One region of the Paenibacillus sp. NN59 genome, then DNA from elsewhere that is predicted to be linked to it. Evidence: riboswitches for the same ligand, from Rfam matches in the RefSeq annotation. Region 1 holds a riboswitch; the other holds the start of a gene.
What was found. A riboswitch is a leader RNA that binds a small molecule or an ion and turns the genes downstream of it on or off. The one in region 1 is predicted to bind glycine.
Positions count from the first base shown of each region.

Region 2: another riboswitch for glycine. It lies ahead of gcvT (glycine cleavage system aminomethyltransferase GcvT); the one in region 1 lies ahead of sdaAB (L-serine ammonia-lyase, iron-sulfur-dependent subunit beta).

Region 1 is NZ_CP199678.1:542,887-547,554, forward strand. It holds gene ACT89M_RS02515 (LolA family protein) at 1-615, shown strand, start outside; glycine riboswitch at 808-981, shown strand; glycine riboswitch at 986-1,122, shown strand; gene sdaAB (L-serine ammonia-lyase, iron-sulfur-dependent subunit beta) at 1,237-1,926, shown strand; gene sdaAA (L-serine ammonia-lyase, iron-sulfur-dependent, subunit alpha) at 1,916-2,851, shown strand; gene ACT89M_RS02530 (alpha-glycosidase) at 3,098-4,668, opposite strand, start outside.
Region 2 is NZ_CP199678.1:5,003,387-5,008,054, forward strand. It holds gene ACT89M_RS21800 (PTS mannitol transporter subunit IIBC) at 1-1,066, opposite strand, end outside; gene gcvH (glycine cleavage system protein GcvH) at 1,511-1,903, opposite strand; glycine riboswitch at 2,249-2,371, shown strand; glycine riboswitch at 2,375-2,475, shown strand; gene gcvT (glycine cleavage system aminomethyltransferase GcvT) at 2,705-3,847, shown strand; gene gcvPA (aminomethyl-transferring glycine dehydrogenase subunit GcvPA) at 3,844-4,668, shown strand, end outside.

The sequences.
Region 1 (4,668 bases):
CTAACTCCGAAGGATAAGGATTCACTCTCCATGTCTTCGGAGTATTGGATAAACCCTAAAGAGTGGATGGTTGTGAAAGCCACGAGTACGTATGGGGATACCAAGTCAGAGTTTCTATATGACCAGATCAATTACAATCCTGAGTTCACAGACAAGACGTTTACGTTGGATATTCCTGCAGATGTAGAAGTGAAAAATATGAATGACGTGATGAATAACCGAGAAATCACACGAGAAGAAGCAGAGCAGGCCGTGGGTCAGCCCTTCCTACAGTATATCGGAGCGGATATGAAATTATCGAGAATTGAGCTCATTTCATCTATGGGTGAACAAGGCCGGGATGAAGTGACACTGTATTATGTGAAGGATAACAAACCAGAGATCAGCATGACCGTATTTAAAGCACCAGGGGAAAACGGTAATGAAAAACTGCTTCCAGAGGAAAAGAAAGTTAACATTCGTGATACAGAAGGTTCATATATGTCTATCATTCGGAACTTGTCGTGGAGCGAGGATGGTCTTCGTTATTCGGTCATGGGCGAAAATGATTTTTGGACAGAAGAACAACTACAGATGTGGGTAGATGAGTTGCAAATAACGAAGCAAGCGAAATAATATTGCGGATAGAGAAAAATGAACAAGCTTTGAACCATATGAACGAAAGGAGCATATCGTATATAGAAAGTGATGTGCTTCGAGATTACGTCACTTTTATTGACATATAGCGTATGGCATATTACGCTGTATATGATTGAATGCATGGCAGAATGGTGAACTTTCATTCATGGAATAACAGAATATAGCGAATGATAACGAGCGGGAGAGACCTAGCAGGATGATGCAATACAGTACAAGTAGGCATGATTAATGCAATTTAAGATGTAGAACTGTACTGTACAGATGGCTTGGGCACCGAAGGAGCAAGCAGTTATGCACCCGGCATAACCGTTAATCTCTCAGGTAAATGTACCGTCGTTGGACGCAACTCTGGAGAGTGCGCGGAAGAAGCGCCACCCAAGGGGTATATGATTGTCAGATTGCTGAACAGATGAGTGCTTGCGTGTACTCGGCCTTGTTCTTCCTGGCTTAAAATCATGAAACTCTCAGGTATCAAGGACAGAGAGAGGGCTAACGGCCTTCTTCTGTCCTTTTTTGATGTCATCAATCAGTAAATCAGGAACATTGTGGTGGGTCTTGTCCAGATATCGATGACAAAACCAATTGGAGGGTTAACAGGTGCGATTTAAAGATGTTTTTTCAATTATTGGCCCGTCGATGACGGGACCATCCAGTTCACATACAGCCGGTGCTGCAAGATTGGGACGAATTGCGCGTCAGTGGCTGGGATGTACACCGGAACGTGCAAGGCTTACGTTATATGGCTCATTTGCGGATACCTATCAGGGACATGGAACAGATCTGGCACTAATCGGTGGTTTGCTGGGTTACGTTACAGATGATCCGCGTATACCGGATGCAGAGCAATATGCAGATGAAGCAGGCATGGAGGTTGAATTTTACACCAGCGGTCTACCGGCTCCTCATCCGAACACGGTCAAGATTGAATTGTGGCACGGCGAACGGGCATGCTCTTTAATAGGCGCTTCCATCGGTGGCGGCAGTGTATCTGTGCATGCATTAAATGATTTTCGCGTACAGATCAGTGGAGAGTTTCCGACACTTGTTTTGCGTCATGCCGATAAAGCAGGAGTTCTGGCATCCGTGACCTCAACCATTAGCTCATCCGGAGTGAATATCGGCTATATGCAAGTGGATCGAAAGGCTCGTGATGGTGAGGCACTTACAGCAATGGAGATGGATGCACCGCCGAGTGAAGACACGTTGAACAAGCTGCGTTCATTGGATCATATGCTGGATATTCGTGTGATTGATCTGAAGAGAGGGGGTGATCCGGATGCGGTTTAAACATCTACATGAATTGAACACCATCTGCACTGCGGAGTCCAAAACGATTGCACAGTTGATGATTGAAGAGCAGGTGCAGGAGACTAACACACCCGAAACAGATGTCGTAAAGCAAATGTCGGAGTACTACCAGGTGATGAAAGAAGCGGTTCGTAAAGGACTTACAGAAGATACCACCTCACGTAGCGGACTGACGGGTGGGGACGGGAAAAAGATGGCCGAATATATTCGCCAAGGCGAAACATGCTCTGGCGATGCTTCTGCCCTTGCCATGGCCTATGCACTTTGCGTATCGGAAGTGAATGCCTCCATGGGACGGATCGTGGCTACGCCAACAGCGGGCTCTTGTGGCATCATTCCGGGTGTGTTTATCAGCTCGCAGGAACGATTTGGCTGGACGGATGAACATCTGGTGAATGGATTGTTCTGCGCCGGTGCTATTGGATACGTGATCGCCAACAATTCATTTATTTCAGGGGCCGAGGGCGGCTGTCAGGCGGAAGTAGGATCAGCGATTGGCATGGCTGCCGGTGCGATGGTGGAGCTTCGTGGAGGGACGCCGGAGCAGGTAGTGCATGCTGTAGGATTGGCTTTGAAAAATACACTGGGCCTCATCTGCGATCCGGTTGCTGGCCTGGTAGAGATTCCATGCATCGTGCGCAACGGACTCGGTGCCGTTACTGCACTGGCTGCCGCAGATATGGCACTCGCTGGTGTACGCAGTGCCATTCCGTCTGACGAAGTCATTGACGTGATGTTGGAGGTAGGCAGTGCGATGCCAAGCCGTCACCGCGAGACAGCGCAAGGTGGGCTCGCTCAGACACCTACAGGCCGCAAGATGATGGAGAAGCTGGCGAAGCCAAAGGCCAAGCGCTTGCCGGATGAGTCATCCGAAACATCAACAACAGGCTCAGAGGCAGAATAGCAAGTGGATCATATACAGGACAGGGGCAGATAGCTTAGGAGCACACAACCAAGTTCCGATTATCAATTAAATTAGTAATTAGAGCATGTTAGTCGTTATTACTTCATAACAAACAAGCGTCCGCGAACCTGGTTTTCTCAGGTTATGCGAGACGCTTGTTTGTCCAGTTTGCCTAAACCGCCAAGATAGCAGTCAACCACTCAGAATTGGAGAAGGCAGTCATTTATTGTTGTTTCCAAAAGGCATCTATTTTACTTCTGTGCGCATCACGGCATATCCGTAAGCAGGCAGTTCAATGGCAAGCACACCGTCTTCCAGAGCGGTGCGATGGTTGCCCTCAAACAGCTCCGTCCAAGGTTGCTCTCCTGCATCCAGTTCAACGATGGCGGTTTCCTCAGAACGGTTGAACAGAATGAGGATGCGTTCCTCGTCACTTTGCCGCTCCATCACAAGCTGGCTACCGCCTTCCTGGGCTTGCAGGAAACGAATGGTTCCTGCTGCACGCAGTGCAGGATGAGCATGACGCAGAGCAATCAGCTTTTGATAAAAGTGAAGTAGCTCCCGATCCTGCTTCGCTTCGTCCCACTCCATGCATTTGCGGCAACCTGGATCATGTTCTCCGTCGAGCCCGATCTCGTCACCATAATAGATACATGGGGCTCCCATATAACTGAACTGGAACAAGGCAGCCAGCTTCATCTTGCGTTGATCGCCCTCGCACAAGGTAAGCAGGCGCGGAGTATCATGACTGTCGAGTAAGTTGAATGCCACCTCGCTCGCTTGAAGTGGGTAGCGAGATAGCTGCCTGCCAAGGGCACTCGCGAATTGTTCAGCGTGCATCTTATCTTCCACAAAGAAATGATTTACGGCGGCGGTGAACGGATAGTTCATGGCAGCATCGAACTGGTCCCCTTGTAGCCAGGAAGAAGATTCGTTCCATATCTCACCTAGAATGTAGGCATCTGGGTTGGCTTCCTTAACAACCCGCCTGAAATCTCTCCAGAAAGCATCGTCCACTTCATCAGCTACATCAAGACGCCAGCCGTCCGTGCCAACTTCCTTGATCCAATATTCCGCTACTTCGAGCAAGTAGGCCTTCACATCGGGATTCTCTGTATTCAGCTTGGGCATATGAGCCTCAAATCCAAATGTCTCATAGGTTGGAATGCCATCCTTCACGTCCAGCGGGAATTCATGTACGTGAAACCAGTCCTTGTATTTGGACTTGGCACCAAGCTTTTGTACATCGACAAAAGGAGCAAATGTTTTGCCTGAATGATTAAACACGGCATCCAGCAGTACACGAATACCCCGTTCATGACACAGCTTCACCAGACGCTTCACGGTGTCAGCATCACCGAAATGGCGGTCGACGCGCAGATAGTCTTCGGTATCATATTTATGATTGGTTGTAGCTTCGAAAATCGGAGTAAAATAAATCGCATTAATGCCCAGTTCACTGAGGTAATCAAGGTGGTCGATTACACCCTGCAAGTCACCGCCAAAGAAATTAAAGGGTGTAGGTTCACCGCCCCAAGGTTCAACCTCTTTGGGATTGATATCCGGGTTGCCATTGGCAAAGCGCTCGGGGAAAATCTGATAAAACACAGCATCTTTCACCCATGCTGGGGGTGTAAACACAGCTCCGGCATGAAGATATGGGAACTGAAACATGCGGCCTGGGTCATCGGGCTCCTCCTCTTGGAAATCCGTCTCGGTCATCCAGATGTGTTCATCTCCACTTTTGAGCAAAAAAGCATACTTCAATCGATGATACGGAGGTCTCACTTCCCCCTCGTAGTAGTCAAACATAGAGT
Region 2 (4,668 bases), 2.1 Mb from region 1:
CTTCTTCCAGATCCTCTTCCTTCTGTTTACCCGTTTTGAGTAGCAGAGAGGCAATCAGGAAGGAAACCACAGCTGCCACGATAACCCCGGCAAGCATTGGGATATATCCACCTTTTGGCGTCAACAGAAAATAGGCAATGATACTGCCTGGTGACGGTGCCGAAACCAATCCCGCGCCAGTTAGCATGAACGTTAACGTACCCGCTACACCGCCGGCGATGGCTGCCAGAATCAAAATAGGTCTCATCAGGATGTACGGGAAGTAAATCTCATGAATCCCGCCGAAGAAATGAATGACCACCGCACCAGGTGCAGAAGATCTCGCCATTCCACGACCGAAGAAACAATAAGCGAGCAAAATACCTAGTCCTGGTCCCGGGTTAGACTCAAGCATGTAAAGAACGGATTTACCTAATTCTCTTGCCTGATCTGTTGCAATTGGTGTTAAAATCCCGTGGTTAATGGCATTATTAAGGAACAATACTTTACCCGGTTCAATAATCAGATTGACGAGTGGTAGCAAGCCCAGGTTCATCAAACCTTGTACGCCAGCAGACAACACTTTGCTAATGGCCTCTACTGCCGGCCCGATACCGAGCAAAGCAAAGATCGCCAAAATACCACCGATAATTCCTGCCGAGAAATTGTTGACCAGCATCTCAAAACCGGCTCTGATCTTGCCCTCAATGGATTTATCGAACTTCTTGATCACCCATGCACCGAAAGGCCCCGCAATCATGGCCCCGAGGAACATTGGAATATCCGTTCCGACAATGACACCGATGGTCATAATCGCCCCGACGACACCACCACGCGTGCCATGCACCATCGTACCCCCGGTATAACCGATCAGTAGCGGCAGCAAATAAGTAATCATCGGCCCTACAAGCTGCTCTATTGTCGCATTCGGAAACCATCCTGTTTTAATAAACATCGCTGTAATTAATCCCCAAGCAATAAATGCTCCCATATTGGGCATGACCATACCGCTCAGAAATCGTCCGAAGCGTTGCACACCAACACGTAACCCACCTTTGGAATTGGATGTTTGATCCAAATTACTCATTGGTTTATCCTCCTTGAATCAAGTCATTATTTCGTATGAAAGGGGTATCATTGATCCCCTGCTGTAATCCTAAGCGAGAAAACCTTCCTGTTCAATCAAATGAAAGCGTACTTTCGTCATGAACAATGATGACAACATTGGATTATGTAGTCGCTCTTAATTAGGAATATATGCTCAACCCTTTGATACGCAAGGCTTTTCTTGCCTATGACTTTATTCATATACAACATACAAAGCAATAAAATAGCTTGGTCCGTTTGCAATTTTTTTATTCATGATGCTATGTCACTCCTACTTAAATTCCTCCAATATGCAGAAAAAAACAGCAAAAAAACCTGCATAAGCTCATAGCTCACGCAGGTTTAAATAGCAAGATTTTTTATATTCAATTAGGATCATATATATGTCAATAAGTACAAATCAACTCGACAATCCAGTCGAATTCTATTCCTCAGTATGTTTAAGATAAGCATCCGCCTTCAGCAATGTGGATAATGCAGCTGTTACATCTCCATCGACACGGATTTCGATCATCCAACCTTCTTCGTAAGGAGAGCTATTCACCAGTTCTGGCGAGTCTTGCAAAGCTTCATTCACTGCAACAATGGTGCCGCTGACAGGTGAGAACAGATCAGATACCGTTTTGACGGATTCAATCGTACCGATGCTGTCTTCTGCTTTTACACCGGCTTCAAGATCAGGCAATTCTACAAACACAATGTCACCCAGCTGATGCTGCGCGAACTCGGTAATGCCAATACGTACGGTATCCTCCCCTACGGTTTGCACCCATTCGTGCTCTTTACTGTACAGGAAATCATTTCTCAATTCGCTCATCGATATCCGCCTCGCTTTTCATTAATGAGTGCATGCGTTCTTTGACCTTCACCTTTTTCCCAGACAATAGCGTATGATATTTCAGATTCAAATGTCAAGTTAGCTCACAGTTTATTTCAATTTCGATACCCACCTTGTGTAACCTCACACTACTCTTTCTGCATATAATGGCGAATATTAGAATAGTAAGCGCACTCTTTTAAAATAACCGAACATTAATATAGTATAAACATTAAATATTCGTATTTTACACAATTTCAATGATATCGTTCTTGACATCAGGACTGTATTCACGTTTTAATGAGAAGAGCAACTGAAGTTAATTGGACTACGTATGAACCGCGGATGAATGTAAAGGGAGAGATTGCCCGTACACCCGGTTTGGGGATGTGCATGAGGCGGCGCCGAAGGAGTAAACCACCGACAAGCGGGGGTGAATCTCTCAGGCAAAAGGACTTTTACAGGACGCAACTCTGGAGAGCATCTAATCGTCCTATACGGACGTTATGATCACCCAAGGGGAAACCTGTCTGAATAAACGGCGGGGTAACTCTCAGGTACAAGGGACAGAGCCTAAGAATACAGCGTGCTACTTGGCATGCCGGTTCTTTGGCCTGTCCTTTTCCTTTTTCCCAAAAAATGAATTGCAGGTTCTAGAATCGTACTGAACATAACCAATGAAAAAATGTAGAACAGTCGGCTGTTAACTCTCGATTACCAAAATTACTTAAGCATTATTGATCTGGCTCACAGAACGTGTTTTCATACTTGGCCTACTACGGCCCATGACGAGGTGATTGGATGTCTGATTTATTAAGAACACCACTCTTCCCCCTATACGCGCAATATGAAGGTGTACGTTGCATTGATTTTGGCGGTTGGGAGTTGCCCGTGCAGTTTAGCGGTATTCAAAAAGAGCATGAAGCCGTGCGCGAGCGCGCCGGGCTGTTTGATGTATCCCATATGGGCGAATTCACCGTAACGGGTGAACAGGCAGAAGCCTTTTTGCAAAACATGACAACCAACGACGTGACCGCAACTGTACCAGGTCAGGCACAATACACACTGATGTGTTATCCCGATGGCGGTGTAGTGGATGATCTGCTCATCTATAAACTCGCGGAGCAACACTACATGCTGGTCGTCAATGCCTCCAATATCGACAAAGACTGGGCATGGTTGCAGGAGCACATTATACCTGGGGTGAACATCACCAATGATTCCGAGCAAACGGCGTTGCTTGCGCTACAAGGCCCTTTAGCGGTCGATATTCTCTCGAAGGTTACAGGTTCAGAGATAGATGCAAGCTCCATCGAACCGTTCCGCTTCGTGCAGCATGCCGAGGTATGCGGAGTAAAGCTGCTGCTATCACGAACCGGTTACACCGGAGAAGATGGCTTTGAACTGTATGTTGCAGCTGATCAGGCAGCCCTCGTATGGAACGGACTGATGGAAGCCGGTGCTGATGTAGGCCTCGTTCCAGCAGGACTTGGTGCACGTGATACACTGCGATTCGAAGCGAAGTTGCCTTTATACGGGCAGGAATTATCACCAACCATCTCTCCACTGGAGGCAGGGCTGGGCATGTTTGTGAAACTGAACGCCGGGTCTTTTATCGGACACGAAGCTTTGTTGCAACAAAAAAATGACGGCCCTGCCCGCAAGCTGATCGGTATCGAAGTGCTGGAGCGTGGCATACCGCGGCCCCATTACCCGATCTATGCGGATGGCGTTCAGATTGGTGAAGTGACAACCGGTACACAGTCGCCGACCTTGAAACGTAATCTGGGGCTTGCCCTGATTGACAGCAAATATACTGCACTGGGTACACCACTGGAGATTGAGATTCGTGGCAAAAAGCTAAAAGCCGAGGTCGTCAAGACCCCTTTTCATAAACGGACACGTACGTCAAAGACACCTACCCAAGGAGCTGAGCAAGCATGAGCAAGCACCGCTACATCCCCATGACAGAACAAGACCAGAGCGCTATGCTGGCCACGATCGGCGTGGATACTCTTGAAGATTTGTTCAAAGATATCCCGCAGGAAATTCGTTACCAAGGCGAGTTGCCTGTGTCCTCCAAACTGGATGAATATGCCTTAACTCGCCATATGTCGAAACAAGCTGGCTCCAATGCCAACTTTGAAACACACGCCAGCTTCCTCGGCGCAGGCATCTATGACCACCACATCCCTTCGGTCATCAACCATGTCATTTCCCGTTCGGAGTTCTATACAGCCTACACCCCTTATCAGCCGGAGATCAGCCAAGGAGAATTGCAGGCTATCTTTGAATTTCAGTCGTATATTTGTGAACTGACAGGTATGGCGGTAGCCAACGCGAGTATGTATGATGGTGCAACGGCTTTTGCAGAAGCTGGCAATCTTGCCGCCGCAGCTACCCGTCGTAAACAGCTTATTGTATCTCGCACCGTTCACCCTGAAGCCCGTCAAGTATTGCAGGCGTACGCACATGGCCTGAGTCTGGAGATTGTAGAGATTGGTTATAAAGATGGGGTTACAGATTGGGATGCCCTGCAAACGGCAATTTCGGAAGATACCGCAGCGGTTATGATTCAGAGCCCGAACTTCTTTGGTGCCGTGGAAAATATAAAACAGGCTGCCGACCTTGTGCACACGCACAAAGGACTGCTCGTGGTGAGCGCCAACCCGCTGTCGCTCGGTTTGCTGGAAGCCCCAGGCAAGCTGAGGGCCGACATCGTCGTAGGCGATGCGCAGCCCCTCGGAATCGCCGCTTCGCTCGGC